One region of the Nocardiopsis sediminis genome, then DNA from elsewhere that is predicted to be linked to it. Evidence: riboswitches for the same ligand, from Rfam matches in the RefSeq annotation. Region 1 holds a riboswitch; the other holds the start of a gene.
The links. A riboswitch is a leader RNA that binds a small molecule or an ion and turns the genes downstream of it on or off. The one in region 1 is predicted to bind glycine.

Region 1 (4,675 bases):
GTGAACCCGGTCCTACAGGCCCGGGTACAGCGGGCGCTTGGCCACCAGGGCGTCGACGCGGGCCCGCAGGGCCGCGGAGTCGTAGCCCGGCTTGAGGGCTTCGGCGATGATGTCGGCGACCTCGGTGAAGTCGGCGTCGTCGAAGCCGCGGGTGGCCAGCGCGGGCGTGCCGATGCGCAGCCCGGAGGTGACCATCGGCGGGCGGGGGTCGTTGGGCACCGCGTTGCGGTTGACCGTGATCCCGATCTCGTGCAGCCGGTCCTCGGCCTGCTGGCCGTTCAGCTCGGAGTGCACGAGGTCGACCAGGACGAGGTGGACGTCGGTGCCGCCGCTGAGGACGTTCACGCCCGCCTCAGCGGCGTCGGGCCGGGTCAGGCGTTCGGCGAGGATCCGGGCGCCCGCGAGGGTGCGGCGCTGCCGGTCGGCGAACTCCTCGCCCGCGGCCACCTTGAGCGCGACCGCCTTGGCGGCGATCACGTGCTCCAGCGGCCCGCCCTGCATCCCGGGGAAGACCGCGGAGTTGATCTTCTTCCCGAGCTCCGCCTTGGCGAGGATGAGCCCGCCGCGGGGACCGCCGAGGGTCTTGTGCGTGGTGGTGGTGGTGATGTCGGCGAAGGGCACCGGGTTGGGGTGCAGCCCGGCCGCGACGAGCCCCGCGAAGTGCGCCATGTCGACCATGAGCAGCGCGTCGACGCTGTCGGCGATCTTGCGGAACCGCGCGAAGTCGAGCTGGCGCGGGTAGGCCGACCAGCCGGCCACGACCATCTTGGGCCGGTGCTCCTGGGCCAGCGCCTCGACTTCGTCGTAGTCGACGGTGCCGTCCTCGTCGCGCACGTGGTAGGCGACGGCGTTGAGGATCTTGCCGGAGTAGTTGATCCGCATGCCGTGGGTGAGGTGGCCGCCGTGGGCGAGGTCGAGCCCGAGGATGGTGTCGCCGGGCTTGAGCAGCGCGAAGTAGACGGCGGTGTTGGCCTGGGCGCCGGAGTGCGGCTGCACGTTGGCGTGCTCGGCGCCGAACAGCTCCTTGGCGCGGTCGATCGCGAGCTGCTCGACGACGTCGACGTACTCGCAGCCGCCGTAGTACCGGCGGCCCGGGTAGCCCTCGGCGTACTTGTTGGTCAGGACGGTGCCCTGCGCCTCCAGTACCGCCCGGGGGGCGAAGTTCTCGGAGGCGATCATCTCCAGGGTGTCGCGCTGCCGGCTCAGCTCCTGGCCGACCGCGGTCGCGACCTCGGGGTCGAGTTCGGCGAGGGACTGGTCGAGGAGGTGGTTCTCAGACGCCATGTGCTTAACCTTCGCCTTCGGTCAGCTGGGTGTACTGCTCCGGGGTGAGCAGGTCGGACGGTTCCCCGGCGATCTCGACCTTGAAGAGCCAGCCGCGCCCGAAGGGGTCGGCCCCGATGACCTCGGGGTCGGCGACCGCGTCGGCGTTGACCTCGACGACCTCCCCGTTGACCGGGGCGTAGAGGTCGCTGACCGACTTGGTCGACTCCACCTCGCCGCAGGGCTCACCCGCCGTGACGGTGGTGCCGGACTCCGGCGGCTCGACGAAGACGATGTCGCCCAGGGATTCGGCGGCGAACGAGGTGATGCCCACGGTGGCGATGCCATCGCTGATGGACACCCACTCGTGTTCCTTCGTGTACTCCAGCTCCGCGGGGACGCTCAATTCAACTCTCCTGGAGGTGTTCCTGTATCCGGCACGGCGCGACCTGGGGCGCCGCCCTGACCTGCCGATGTGTGGGGGCCGCGGCCGCCCACCCGCCGGATTCTCCCGGATGGGCGGGGCGCCCGCATCCGCCGGGCCGCGTCAACGTGACGGGCCCGCGGAAAGTCACGACTTCCGTGTGTAGAAGGGCAGCTCGACGACGTCGACCGCCTCGCTGCGGCCCCGGACGTCGACCACGAACCCGTCGGCGGAGGTGTCCACGCCGGGGTCGATGTAGGCCATGGCGATGGGCCGCCCCAGGGTGGGCGACGGAGCCCCGCTGGTGGTGGCCCCCACACGCCGGCCGTCGAGCAGGACGTCGTTGCCCTTGCGCAGGGGGCGGCGGCCGCGGGCGACCAGCCCGATGAGCCGGTTCTCCGGTCCGGACTCGGCGGCCTTGGCCAGCGCGGCGCGTCCGACGAAGTCGCCGGGCTTGTCGAACTTCACGACCCGCCCCAGCCCGGCGTCGAACGGGGTGGTGTCGGCGGTCAGCTCGTTGCCGTACAGCGGCATGCCCGCCTCGAGCCGCAGGGTGTCGCGCGCCGACAGCCCGGCCGGCACCAGGCCGCGCGGCTCGCCGGCGGCGAGCAGGGCCGCCCAGATCTCGGGGGCGTCGCCGCCCGGCCGGATGAAGATCTCGAAGCCGTCCTCGCCGGTGTAGCCGGTGCGGGCGAGCAGCACCGGGTGCCCGGCGACGGTGTGCGCGTAGCCGGCGTAGTAGCGGATCTGCGACAGGTCGGCGTCGGTGAGCGGCGCGAGGATGGCCGCGGCTTCGGGCCCCTGGATCGCGATGAGCGCGTACTCGGCGGAGCGGTCCTCGACCCGGGCGTCGAACCCGGCGGCGCGCTCGGACAGCGCGGCGGACACGGTGCCGGCGTTGGCGGCGTTGGCGACCACCAGGAAGTCGTCGTCGGCCAGCCGGTAGACGATGAGGTCGTCGAGCACCCCGCCGTCGTCGGCGGTGATCATGGTGTAGCGGGCGCGGCCCATGGCGACCTTGGACAGGTGCCCGACGAGCGCGTGGTCGAGCAGGTCGGCGGCCTGGGGCCCGGTGATGTGGATCTCGCCCATGTGGGAGAGGTCGAACAGCCCGGCGCGCTCGCGCACGGCCGTGTGCTCGGCGCGCTCGCCGGTGTAGCGCAGCGGCATGAGCCAGCCGGCGAAGTCGACGAGGGTCGCGCCGAGCGCCGCGTGGACATCGTGGAGCGGTGTCCTGCGGAGGTCTGCGGGGTCGTGGCCAGGCGCTGTCATCGGCACTCCCGAGAGGATGGGCGTCGTTTCGGCACAAGCGCGAAATGCACTGTCATCCTCCCCCTCTGTCATGGGTGCCTGAGAGCTTCGCCGCGCCCGGGGGCGTGATCGGCTTGCACCTTCGGCGAGGGGCATGGGCCCCTGCTTTCCAGAGTGGTCTCGCCCGCACGGTCCGGCGCGCCTGAGAGGTTCTCTGGGGAGGGTTTGCTCCTTCGGCGGCCCGCACCGGCTGTGCGGGCACTCTCCCGTACGGGTTCGGCGACCGCGACCAGCCTAGCAGCGCGGACGCGCCCGGCCCAGTGCGGGCCGGGCGCGCGGGGCCGGCGCGGGATCAGGACGTGCGGCGCTTGCGCACGGCCTCGGCCAGGCGGGCCAGGACATCGGCGGTGGTGTCCCAGCCCATGCAGGCGTCGGTGATGGAGGTGCCGTAGGCGAGGTCGGCGGGGTCGCCGAGCTTCTGGGCGCCCTCCTCGATGAAGCTCTCCAGCATGACGCCGGTGATGCCGCGCTGCCCGGCGGCGATCTGCGCGGCGATCGCGTCGGCGACGCCCGGCTGGCGGGTGTGGTCCTTGCCGCTGTTGGCGTGGCTGGCGTCGATCATCACCCGCCGGGGCAGCCCGGCGCGCTCGATGGTGCCCAGTGCTCCCGCCACGCTGTCGGCGTCGAAGTTGGGGCCCGAGCGCCCGCCGCGCAGGATCACGTGGCAGTCGGGGTTGCCGGAGGTCACCACGACCGACCCCGCGCCCGCCAGGTCGACCCCGAAGAACGTGTGCGAGGCGGCGGAGGCGCCGCAGGCGTCGACCGCGACCTGGACGTCGCCGTCGGTGCCGTTCTTGAAGCCCACCGGCATGCTCAGCCCGCTGCCGAGCTGGCGGTGCACCTGGCTCTCGGTCGTGCGCGCCCCGATGGCGCCCCAGGTGACCGCGTCGGCGATGTACTGCGGGGTGATCGGGTCCAGGAACTCGGTGCCCGAGGGCACCCCCAGCGACCCGATGTCCAGCAGCAGCTTGCGGGCGGTGCGCAGCCCCCGGTGGACGTCGTGGCTCTCGTCGAGGCCGGGGTCGTTGATCAGCCCCTTCCAGCCCAGGGTGGTGCGCGGCTTCTCGAAGTAGACGCGCATCACGATGCACAGGTCATCGTTGAGCGAGGGGATCAGCGCCTTGAGCCGGTGGGCGTAGTCGAGCGCCGCATCGGGGTCGTGCACGGAGCACGGCCCCACGATGACCAGCAGCCGGTCGTCGGTGCCGTCGAGGACCCGCTTGACCTCGGTGCGCGCGTCCTCGACCAGGCCGGTGCGCTCCGGCCCCATCGGCAGTTCGGCGAGGATGTCCCGTGGCGCGACCAGCGGCTGGTAGTCGACGACCCGTGTGTCATTGGTGCTCGGCATGCGTTCCCATCCTTGTGCGACGGCCCAGTGCGACGGCCCAATGAGCACCCTAACGCCCCCGGAACTGGGCGGACGCCCTTGGGGTTCAGGCCTCCCCCTCCTCCTTGAGACCGGGGAAGTCCTCCTCCCGGTATTCCTGCTCGCTGCGCGTCGCGTCGCGGCGGGCCTCCTCGGCGTCGCGCAGCTGGACGCGGCGGATCTTGCCGGAGACGGTCTTGGGCAGCTCGGCGAACTCCACCCGGCGGACGCGCTTGTAGGAGGCCAGGTGCGTGCGGCAGTAGCCGAGGATCGACCGGGCGACGTCGGGGCCGGGCGCCACCCCCTCCACC
Region 2 (4,675 bases), on a different contig from region 1:
CCCTCGGCCCGTTCGGGCGGGGACCGGCGCGGCGGCGGGGCTCAGACCTCGAACGCCTCGGGCGGCGGGCAGGCGCACACGAGGTTGCGGTCGCCGTAGGCCTGGTCGATGCGGCCCACCGGCGACCAGTACTTGTGCTGCCGCAGCTCCGGCAGCGGGTAGGCGCCCTCGCTGCGCGGGTAGGCGCGCTTCCAGTCGTCGGCGGTGAGCGCCTCGGCGGTGTGCGGGGCGTTCTTCAGCGGGTTGTCCTCGCGGTCGTAGCCGCCGTCGGCGACCCGGTCGATCTCGCCGCGGATCGCGATCATCGCCTCGATGAACCGGTCCAGCTCCGCCAGGTTCTCGCTCTCGGTCGGCTCCACCATGAGCGTCCCCGCGACCGGGAACGACATGGTCGGCGCGTGGAACCCGTAGTCGATGAGCCGCTTGGCGACGTCCTCGTTGGTGATGCCGGTCTTCTTGGTCAGCGCCCGCAGGTCGATGATGCACTCGTGGGCGACCAGGCCGCCCTCGCCGGTGTAGAGCACCGGGTAGTGCGGTTCCAGCCGCTTGGCGACGTAGTTGGCCACGAGCACGGCCGCCTCGGTGGCGGCGCGCAGGCCGTCGCCGCCCATCATCCGGATGTAGGCCCAGGAGATCGGCAGGATCCCCGCCGAGCCGAACGGGGCGGCCGAGACCGGCCCCACCCCGGTGTAGGGCCCGGCGTCGGGCTGGCCGGGGTGGTTGGGCAGGAACCCGGCCAGGTGCGCGCGCACCGCGACCGGGCCCACGCCCGGCCCGCCGCCGCCGTGGGGGATGCAGAAGGTCTTGTGCAGGTTGAGGTGGCTGACGTCGGCGCCGAACTCGCCCGGCTTGGCCCAGCCCAGCAGCGCGTTCAGGTTGGCGCCGTCGACGTAGACCTGGCCCCCGGCCTCGTGCACCAGGCGGCAGACCTCGGTGATGGTGTCCTCGTAGACCCCGTGGGTGGAGGGGTAGGTCACCATGATCGCGGAGACCCGGCCCTCGTGCTTGGCGATCTTGGCGCGCAGGTCGCCGAGGTCGATGTTGCCGCCGTCGTCGCAGGCCACGACCGCGACCCGCATCCCCGCCATCACCGCGCTGGCGGCGTTGGTGCCGTGCGCGGAGCTGGGGATCAGGCAGACGTCGCGCTCGATGTCGCCGCGCCTGCGGTGGTAGCCGCGGATGGCCAGCAGCCCGGCCAGCTCGCCTTGCGATCCGGCGTTGGGCTGGAGCGACACCGCGTCGTAGCCGGTGACCTCGGCGAGCCACTTCTCCAGGTCGCGCACGAGCGCGACACTGCCCGCCGCCTGGTCCAGCGGCGCCAGCGGGTGCAGCCCGGCGAACTCCGGCCAGGTGATGGACTCCATCTCCGCCGTGGCGTTGAGCTTCATGGTGCACGAGCCCAGCGGGATCATGGACCGGTCCAGCGCGAGGTCCTTGTCGGCCAGGCGGCGCATGTAGCGCAGCAGCGAGGTCTCGCTGCGGTGGGTGGTGAACACCGGGTGGTCGAGGTAGTCGACGTCGCGGCGCAGCGCATCGGGCAGCGTGGCGCCGCGCTCGGCCGCCCCCGGGCGGGTCGCGCCCTCGGTGCCGCCGAAGGCGGCCAGCACCAGCCCGATGTGGGCGGAGGTGGTGGCCTCGTCGCAGGAGATGCCGACCGTGTCGTCGTCGACCCGCAGCACGTTGACCCCGCGCCGGCGCGCCTCCCCGACGACGGAGGCCGCCCGGCCGCGCACCCGCACGCGCACCGTGTCGAAGAACTCCTCGTGCAGCACCTCCAGGCCGCGGGCGCGCAGGCCGTCGGCGAGCCGGGCGGTGTGCCCGTGTACCCGCTCGGCGATCGCGCGCAGGCCGTGCGGCCCGTGGTAGACCGCGTACATCCCGGCCATGACCGCCAGCAGCACCTGGGCGGTGCAGATGTTGCTGGTGGCCTTCTCGCGGCGGATGTGCTGTTCACGCGTCTGGAGGGCGAGCCGGTAGGCGGGCCGGCCCGCGTTGTCCACCGACACCCCCACCAGCCGGCCCGGGAGCTGGCGCTGGAGCCCTTCGCGCACCGACATGTAGCCGGCGTGGGGGCCGCCGAACCCCATGGGCACGCCGAAGCGCTGGGTGGAGCCCACGGCGATGTCGGCGCCCAGGTCGCCCGGGCTGCGCAGCAGGGTCAGGGCGAGGATGTCGGCGGCGACCACGGCCAGCGCGCCCCGCTCGTGCGCGGCCTCGATGACGGCGCGCGGGTCGCGGACGGCGCCGGTGGCCGCGGGGTACTGCACCAGGACGCCGAACGCGTCGGCGTCGGGCAGCCCGGCGGAGAGGTCGGCCACCACGATGTCGATGCCCAGCGGCTCGGCGCGGGTGCGCAGCACCGCCAGGGTCTGGGGGAAGACGTCGGAGTCGACGACGAAGGCCGCGCCCTTCCCGCGCGAGGCGCGGCGGGCCAGCGTCATGGCCTCGGCCGCGGCGGTGGCCTCGTCGAGCAGCGAGGCGCCGGCGACCGGGAGCCCGGTGAGGTCGGCGACCATCGTCTGGAAGTTCAGCAGCGCTTCGAGGCGCCCCTGGGAGATCTCGGGCTGGTAGGGCGTGTAGGCCGTGTACCAGGCGGGGTTCTCCAGGATGTTGCGCAGGATCACCGGCGGGGTGATGGTGTCGTAGTACCCCTGGCCGATCATCGAGGTGAGCACCTGGTTGCGGTCGGCCAGCGCGCGCAGTTCGGCGAGGGCGCCGGTCTCGTCGGCGGCCTCGGGCAGCCGCAGCGGGGCGGAGCCGCCGGGGGCGGAGAGGATGGACGCGGGCAGGGCCGCTGTCATCAGCTCGGCCGTGGACGCAAAGCCCACGGTCGCCAGCATCTGCTCCAGCTCCGACGGGTCGGGCCCGATGTGCCGGTCGGCGAACCTGCGCGCGGGTTCGGTTCCGGGACGTCTGGGCTGCTCCGGCATGGAGACCTCCTCGCATGGGCCGAAATTCTCGGCTGCTCTTGGTCTCCCCCTCTGTCACGCACGGTCGCGGCGCGGAAGCGACGCGCCCACCGTTCCAGAGTGGCCTTCTCCACGCGGTCCCTGGTGCCTGAGAGGTTACTGGGGAGTATTGCCCCGTCGGCGCCCCGCTAAGGGGTCTCTCCCGCGTGGTATCGGCGGCCGGTTCTGATTTTCGGTCACTGCATTGTCCACGGGCCGCCGCGCCCCGGCGTGGCCGGGGTGGGTTCCCGGCCGTGCAAGTGCGGCGTCCTCACCGAACGGTACTGGATGGATCCACCCATTCGGCGCAGAGGAGGCGCAGGTCACCCGGTCTTGCGTTCGCGGCGGCGCCGGGCGAGCTCGTCGGCGGGGTGGGAGTCGGCGGGCAGCGGCTCGGCCAGGCGCTCGCCGGGGAAATCGCTCAGCGCCCCTTCGAGTTCGCGCCACACGCGGCCCAGCGCGATACCGAACACGCCCTGGCCGCCCTGGAGGAGGTCGACCACCTCGCCCGGGGAGGTGCACTCGTAGACGCTGACGCCGTCGCTCATGAGGGTGATCTGGGCGAGGTCGGCGGTGCCGCGGCACCGGAGGTGGTCGATCGCCGTGCGGATCTGCTGGAGCGAGATCCCGGTGTCGAGCAGCCGTTTGACGACCTTGAGCACCAGGATGTCGCGGAAGCTGTACAGCGGCGCCGCACCGCTGCCGTCGTCAGGGATGACACTGGGGCGCACCAGGTTCGTGCGGGCCCAGTAGTCGAGCTGGCGGTAGGTGATTCCGGCGGCCGCACATGCCGTGGGGCCGCGATAACCGACGTCCATAGGCAGCGCCACCACGTCCTCTTCGCACAGCAGGCCCTGCTCTCCAGCTCGCCGTATAGCTGATCGCGTGAGAGCGGAGGTCTGTTGCTTGCCGCTAGTAACCGCCACGCCGAACCTCCGGCTCCTCGGCCCGCGGCGGTTTGACAGGGGGGTCGAAGGGTTGCGCCGCGGGTGCCTTCGACAATGAAGGTAAGCCGGTCGGATGGACAGCGTCAACGACACCCATCGGCGCGTCGTGGAACGTCTTCGACAGGTTTCCGGCCGCCGGGCCGCCCATCCGCAAGCCCCACGTCAGGGGCGGGTCGATCACCCTCGATTCCGGTTCTCGGACACGTCTCCCGGGCGTGTCGGCGGTCCGCGCGTGCGCGTTCCACGGTAAGCGATGACGGCGGTAGCGTCACCCGCCCGGGGGCGGGCGACGCTACCGGGGCGGGGGGCGCCGGTCAGGAGGGGCGGAACACCCCCACGGCGTCGTAGGCGTGCCAGGAGCCGTCACTCTTGGTGATGTCGAGCGTGTTCTGCCCGGCGCGGAAGAGCGCGGCGTCGAGGACCGGCTCGACGAACGACGGCACCAGCGCGGTACCGGGGACGGTGGCGTCGCCTTCGAGCGACCCGCGGGTGGCCCCGCGCCGGAAGGCGATCTCGCCCGCGGGGGCGTCGTTGACCGCCAGGCGGGCGGTGCCCGGGCGGCTCGCGTGGGTGTCGATGAGCCAGATCACCACGCCCAGGCCGGAGCCGGGCGCCTCCTCCAGGTCGAACCGCAGCCGGAAGGTGTGCTCGCGCTCGCCGCCCCACCCGTCCTCGGGCCCGGGGTGCAGGTAGCACCAGTCGGCGGCGGGGTCGCTGCTGCCATAGGTGAAGTCGACGCCGTCGGGGAAGGCGTCGCGGAACCGCGACTGCCCACGGGAG

Region 2: another riboswitch for glycine. It lies ahead of gcvP (aminomethyl-transferring glycine dehydrogenase); the one in region 1 lies ahead of gcvT (glycine cleavage system aminomethyltransferase GcvT).

What each region holds. Positions count from the first base shown of each region.
Region 1 is NZ_JBHSBH010000015.1:1,066,270-1,070,944, reverse strand. Features, by position in the region: gene glyA (serine hydroxymethyltransferase) at 13-1,284, opposite strand; gene gcvH (glycine cleavage system protein GcvH) at 1,289-1,669, opposite strand; gene gcvT (glycine cleavage system aminomethyltransferase GcvT) at 1,835-2,959, opposite strand; glycine riboswitch at 3,015-3,121, opposite strand; gene ACFOVU_RS27250 (3-deoxy-7-phosphoheptulonate synthase) at 3,291-4,346, opposite strand; gene ACFOVU_RS27245 (AMP-binding protein) at 4,432-4,675, opposite strand, start outside.
Region 2 is NZ_JBHSBH010000007.1:361,445-366,119, forward strand. Features, by position in the region: gene gcvP (aminomethyl-transferring glycine dehydrogenase) at 42-2,930, opposite strand; glycine riboswitch at 3,035-3,124, opposite strand; gene ACFOVU_RS10675 (MerR family transcriptional regulator) at 3,272-3,874, opposite strand; gene ACFOVU_RS10680 (polysaccharide lyase family protein) at 4,210-4,675, opposite strand, start outside.